One region of the Rossellomorea sp. NPDC071047 genome, then DNA from elsewhere that is predicted to be linked to it. Evidence: predicted binding sites of a transcription regulator. Region 1 holds the regulator's gene; the other holds the start of a gene.
The links. Region 1 encodes LexA, which represses DNA repair genes until DNA is damaged. Its sites were predicted from a motif close to CGAACATATGTTCG; they were not measured.
Positions count from the first base shown of each region.

Region 2: ACQKFO_RS01930 (DNA polymerase thumb domain-containing protein) is a predicted target of LexA. The motif match lies at 1,255-1,268, and genes of this name have one in related genera.

Region 1 covers NZ_JBNNJT010000001.1:1,150,683-1,154,103, reverse strand. The annotation lists gene glnA (type I glutamate--ammonia ligase) at 1-768, shown strand, start outside; gene lexA (transcriptional repressor LexA) at 898-1,518, opposite strand; gene yneA (cell division suppressor protein YneA) at 1,676-2,002, shown strand; gene ACQKFO_RS06015 (YneB family resolvase-like protein) at 2,014-2,664, shown strand; gene ACQKFO_RS06010 (DUF896 domain-containing protein) at 2,770-3,003, shown strand; gene tkt (transketolase) at 3,192-3,421, shown strand, end outside.
Region 2 covers NZ_JBNNJT010000001.1:388,815-392,235, forward strand. The annotation lists gene ACQKFO_RS01920 (GRP family sugar transporter) at 1-49, shown strand, start outside; gene ACQKFO_RS01925 (glucose-1-dehydrogenase) at 62-847, shown strand; gene ACQKFO_RS01930 (DNA polymerase thumb domain-containing protein) at 1,335-2,597, shown strand; gene ACQKFO_RS01935 (YolD-like family protein) at 2,619-2,951, shown strand; gene ACQKFO_RS01940 (CDGSH iron-sulfur domain-containing protein) at 3,006-3,221, opposite strand; gene ACQKFO_RS01945 (iron-sulfur cluster biosynthesis family protein) at 3,353-3,421, shown strand, end outside.

The DNA.
Region 1 (3,421 bases):
GTTGCCCCTGGTCAACATGAGATCGACTTTAAATATGCAAGTGCATTAAGAGCATGTGATGATATCCAAACATTTAAACTAGTGGTTAAAACGATTGCACGTAAGCATGGATTACACGCGACATTCATGCCTAAGCCACTATTTGGTGTAAATGGATCAGGAATGCACTGTAACATGTCCCTATTCAAAAATGGGGAGAACTCTTTCTTCGATGAAAAGGGAGATCTGCAATTAAGCGATACTGCTCGTCAATTCCTTGCAGGTATCATTAAACATGCAACTGACTTTACAGCGATCACGAACCCGACTGTAAACTCATATAAGCGTTTAGTACCAGGATATGAAGCACCTTGTTATGTTGCGTGGTCTGCTCGTAACCGTAGCCCATTAATCCGTATCCCTGCTTCTCGTGGATTAAGCACACGTGTTGAAGTCCGTAGTGTTGACCCGGCGGCTAATCCATACCTGGCGATGGCTGTATTACTGGCAGCTGGATTGGATGGAATCAAAAATAACCTTCCTGCTCCTAAGCCAATTGACCGCAACATTTATGTTATGGACAAAAAAGAGCGTGAAGAAGCGGGAATCGTAGATCTTCCAGCAACTTTACACGCTGCATTAGAAAACCTTAAAACAAATGAAGTAATCGTTAAATCCCTTGGAGAACACATCTTCGAACACTTCGTTGAAGCGAAAGAAATCGAATGGGATATGTTCCGTACACAAGTACACCCATGGGAGCGCGAGCAATACATTCAAATGTATTAATCCTAATTGTAATTAATCAAAAAGGGGAGAGGGGTAGCAGAAATGCTAATCCCCCTCTCCTTTTTTTAGTGCATTCAAGAATACATATGAAATAAAGCCGCTATGTATACATAGCGGCTTTATTTCATATTAATGTACTTGACGATAAACCCCGACAACTTTTCCTAAAATGGATACATTTCTTAAAATGATCGGAGCCATAGTTGAATTCTCTGGTTGTAATCGAACATAATCCTTTTCTTTAAAGAAGCGTTTAACAGTCGCTTCATCTTCCTCGGTCATCGCTACGACGATATCTCCATTGTTCGCTGTTTGTTGCTGACGCACAATAACAAAATCCCCATCCAAGATCCCGGCTTCTATCATACTGTCACCCATGATTTCCAGCATGAAGACCTGTTCATCCGAAGGTGCCATACGCTCGGGCAGTGGGAAGAATTCCTCGACATTCTCAACAGCCGTGATGGGTTGACCGGCTGTAACCTTACCGATTAAAGGAACGTTAACAACCCGCTGACGCGGTATCGTATCCTCTTCAAGATTTAAGATTTCGATGGCTCTTGGTTTAGTGGGATCTCTGCGAATAAGACCTTTACTCTCTAACCTGGCCAGATGTCCGTGTACGGTGGAACTAGAAGCAAGACCAACGGCTTCCCCGATTTCCCGTACGGAAGGTGGGTACCCTTTTTCTCTAACTGCAATTTTGATATATTCTAGTATGTCCTGCTGTCTTTTAGACAATTTTGTCATGTTCACGCACCTCTATTATAGATCTTATGTTCCCATTATAGCATGTCTTTCCAGTCGATACAAACATAAGTTCGAATTTCTGTTGACACCAAACGAATGTTCGTATTACAATGAATATAACAAAAACAGAACAAACATTCGTATGGAGGTATTTTTTATGTTAACACACATTTGGAATCGTTTCTCTTACATTATTATATTATTTATTTTAGCGCTTTTATCTGCAGCCTATTTGCTAGTGGTTATGGCAAACCAGCCGTCATATCAAAGCATCACCGTCCAGGATGGAGACACACTATGGACTATTGCCAAACAGTACAATGAAGAATATTCTATGACAGTGGAAGAATTCATCGCTTGGGTAGGAGAGGAGAATAATCTCTCAACATTCTCAATCAAACCGGGTGAATCACTTGTGTTACCTATAGAAAATCCAACATTATCCACCCATTCAGACTATGAATTGGTAATGAACGAAGAATAGAGGGATAGAAGATGAAGGCAGTAATTTACTGCAGAGTCAGTACAAAGAAAGACACGCAGGAAACATCCTTGGAACGTCAAGAAGAGGAATTAGTGAAATTAGCACAAGAACACCAATACGAAGTGGTTGCTATCATAAAAGATCAAGCAAGCGGTTTTGAGTTGGATCGCCCTGGTGTTCTTGAACTTCTTGATTTGATTAAAGAGGAGTCGATTGAGGCTGTTCTCATACAGGACGAAACAAGAATTGGCAGAGGGAATGCCAAAATTGCTCTCATTCATTGTTTATTAAAAGAGGAAGTCAAGATCATCAGTCAAACACATAGTGGGGAGCTTCACTTATCTGAATCGGATTCTATGGTAATTAATATCGTAAGCATGGTTGAGGAGTATCAAAGGAAACTCCATAATTTAAAAATCAGACGAGGTATGAAAAGGGCAGTGGAAAATGGTTTTCAACCTCATAAAAATCTGAAAAATAAAGGGAATGCAGATGGAAGAGAGCGGATTGAAGTACCCGTTGAGGAAATTGTCAGGTTAAGGAAAAACGAACTGACATTTGCTGAAATTGCAGCCACTTTGAGGGGATTTGGGTATGATGTCTCCAAAGCTACCGTTCATAGGCGTTTTAAAGAATATATGTCTTCATTGGAAAATGCGTAACCCTTGTTTTATCTCCTTTAATTTAGTAACATGACGATAGTATTAATCTTAACTATTAGTTGTGTATTAGATCTTGCTGATTATGCAATAAAGGAGTTTTTATAGATGCTTTCAAAAACAAAAATGAATCGAATCAATGAACTTGCCAAGAAGTCCAAGAGTAGCGGACTAACTGAACAAGAAGCAAAAGAGCAGTCCAAGTTGAGAAAAGAATACCTGGAAACGTTTCGTCAATCGATGAAAGGTACCATTGAAAATACAAGAATCTTTGACCCGGAAGGTAATGAAGTGACCCCTAAGAAGATTCAGGATATACAGACTAAAAAGAAAATGCACTAAATGAATGAACTGCCAGGTCCATTTTAAATGGACCTGGCAGTTATTTTTTTCATTAAAAACCCTTATGATTTCATAGGGGTTTTTATTTTCAACGATTATAAAGTCATGTTATCATTCAAGATAGTTGTATAAACTATCAAAGAAGATTAATATTAATAAGGTACATTAAAAGGAAGGATGTCTGACATATGTTTGATAACACAGATCAATTAGCAATTAATACAATTCGTACATTATCTATTGACGCAATTGAAAAAGCGGGTTCTGGACACCCCGGAATGCCGATGGGAGCAGCTCCGATGGCTTATGCTCTTTGGACAAGATTCATGAATCATAATCCGAAAAACCCTGAGTGGTTTAACCGGGACCGCTTCGTTTTATCTGCCGGTCATGGATCCATGCTATTATATAGCCTGCT
Region 2 (3,421 bases), 760 kb from region 1:
TGTTCTTATCATTATCGGCGGTGTTCTATTAGGCTTTACGAAAGATTAAGGAGGAATGGACATGTATTCGGATTTAACAGGTAAGATTGTCATCATAACAGGTGGTGCTACGGGTATCGGAAAGGCCATTGCGAAACGATTTGCAAAGGAAGGCTGTAAAGTGGTCATTAACTATTTCAAAGAAGAAGAAAACCCTGAAGAATTAGTAACGGAAATCGAAGAAGCAGGAGGGACTGCATCCATTATTCAAGGCGACGTTTCAAAAGAGGAAGACGTTCGAAGCTTTGTCCAATTGGCGCATGATATGTATGGCCGCCTCGACATATACGTGAATAACGCCGGGATTGAAAATGAAGTCCCTTCTGAAAACCTTCCCATTGAAGATTGGCAAAGAGTCATCAACACCAATCTGACCGGTACATTTCTCGGGTGCCGCGAAGCAGCGAAATACATGCTTGATCATAAAATCAAAGGCTCGATCATCAACGTTTCGTCTGTACATGAAATCATTCCCTGGCCTCACTTTGCTCATTATGCGGCCAGTAAGGGTGGGGTGAAATTATTAATGGAAAGTCTTGCATTAGAATTCGCACCCGATGGAATCCGGGTAAACAATATTGCTCCCGGAGCCATTGATACTCCCATCAATGCCGAAAAATTTTCCGATCCCGAAAAGAAAAAAGGTGTGGAAAAGCTCATTCCAATGGGCTATATCGGGGAACCGGAGCAAATCGCTTCCTGTGCTGCATTTTTAGCTTCAGAGCAAGCAAGCTATGTCACAGGGACCACCCTCATCGCTGATGGGGGCATGACGAAATATCCAGGATTCCAAGCCGGGAGAGGCTGATGTATGTATAGGAGTAGAGGCCAACATCATAATATGATGTTGGCTCTCTTTTTATTGTGTTATGAGTCGGGTCACTCGTCTTATGCTTGTCACCCCAGGGCGAACCCCTTCCGCTTTTCTTGTTGTCCAGCTCCGGCGGCTAGGCCCGACAAGCATAAGCTAAATTGACCAAAAAGGCAAAGAACGCCTTCCCGGTCAATTCATCTTATGCTTGTCGGGCCTGACCAAGCCGCCTCCGCTTTTCTTTTGTCTAGCTCCAGGGGCTTGGGGCTCGAGGTCATAAGCCAAGTGACCCAAAAAGGCAAAGTGCGCCTTTCCGGGTCACTCGTCTTATGCTTGTCACCCCAGGGCGAGCCCCTTCCGCTTTTCTTGTTATTCTCTCTATTTCCATTAATTTTAGTTGAAAGGGAACGTATATTCGTATAGAATCATAACTATACTATATAAGAACGTTTGTTCTATTTTAGGTAAGATGGAGGACGAATATATGACTGTCGATTACAGTGTGCTGCCACACCATAAGATTCTGTGCATCGATATGAAGAGCTTTTATGCTAGCTGTTCGGCTGTCATGCTGGGTCTCGATCCCCTTGAATGCCATTTGGCCGTAGTAGGGGATAGGGACCGCCAGGGAAGTATTGTGTTAGCGGCATCACCCAGGCTGAAGAAGGACTTTGGGATCAAAACGGGCTCGCGGATGTTTGAAATCCCAAAGGACCCGCGCATCCGGCTTGTAGAGCCAAAAATGGCTACGTATGTAAGGATATCGACTGAATTGACCCGGTTGTTCCATCGCTACGTACCGAAAGATGCCATTCATACGTATAGCGTAGACGAAAGTTTTATTAAGATTGATGGAGCGACGAATCTTTGGGGGGATGCCACGACCATTGCCCGTAAAATCAAGGATGATATGGAAAGGGAGTTTCAGCTGCCGTGCGCCATAGGTATCGGTCCGAATATGCTGTTGTCTAAGCTATGCCTGGATCTCGAAGCAAAAAAAGAGGGGGTTGCCGAATGGACCTATGAAGACGTTCCGGAAAAGCTGTGGCCGTTATCGCCTTTGCGTGAAATGTGGGGGATTGGGGGACGCTTAGAAAAAACGCTCAATCGCATGGGTATTTTCTCTGTCGGGCAATTGGCGCAATATGACCTGGGGAAGCTGGAGGCCAAGTTCGGCGTTATGGGAAATCAACTCTATTACCACGCATGGGGAGTTGATTTATCTGAAATAGGAGCTCCGATCATGGATGGTCAAATCAGCTTTGGCAAGGGGCAGATCCTGCTGCGCGATTATAAGGGGAAAGAGGAAATCAAACGTGTCATTTTAGAAATGTGTGAAGAAGTCGCCAGACGCGCACGCACCCATCGCAAGGCGGGGAGAACAATAAGCTTTGGCGTCGGTTACAGTCACGAAGAATTTGGTGGAGGGTTTCACCGGTCGCGTACCGTCGAGGAGCCCACCAATATCACCATGGATCTATATCGTGTATGCCTGGAGTTATTCGAAGAGAATTACAGCGGGAGAACCGTACGGAAAATCAACATCGCCCTTTCTAATATTGTGGAAGATGGAGCAATGCAGGTCTCCCTATTCGAACCTGATCGCTGGGAAAAGCGGGAACTCGGGTATGTAGTGGACCGCATCCGGAATAAATATGGATCAGCAGCCCTTCTCCGGGCCGTGTCTTATACAGAAGCGGGAACAGCAAGGCATCGTGCCCGCCTGGTGGGTGGACATAAATCATAATAAATATAGGAGGTGAGGGGATTGATCCGCGATCGAGGAAGAATCAAGTGGACATCTATGATGCTGCCGGAGCATGTGAAATTACTGAGGGATTGGGCAAAGGAAGATACGCACGAGAAGAGGATCGAACTGGACGAGCAGGAACTGGACAGGATGAATGAAGTCGTCGCAGAGGCGATGGAGTTTGGTAAATTGGTGTCGATTACTCACTATGTAAAGCACCGTCATCAATTATCGATTGGAACCGTTCACCATGTCGACTCACTGGAAGGGAAGCTGCACGTCGTAGACAGGTTCGAAGACGTACACTATATTCCACTTGCAAGCATTGTGGACATTCGCTTTTTCGATTGACAGCCCAATGAAAAGAGAGACTTCACCAGGGTGAAGTCTCTCTTTTCATTCCATTTACTCTTCGTCCAATACTTTTTCTGCCCGCACACAGGATTCGAATTTTCCTTTATGAGATGCGTCACAAAACGGCATGTTTGTAGATAAGCCACAACGGCAAAGAGTAAACACTTGTTTCGTTGGAAATACATTTCCGTCAGCATCAATCAGTTCTACGTCCCCGCTTACACGAAAAGAACCATTATCATTCACTTTAATCTGAGCTTTTGCCATGAAAAACCACCCTTTCTATAAAATACAAAAGAATTCCCCACTATCGATAGTAAAGTGAAAACAGTAAAAAAGCAATATTCTAAAGGAAACAAATGAAATGTGATAGGATAAGGGATAGAGGAGGTCGTCGGATGAAAATCGAACTAACGAACGAAGCAACCAAAAAGATTCAAGATAAAATTGGAACCCAAAATGGTCAC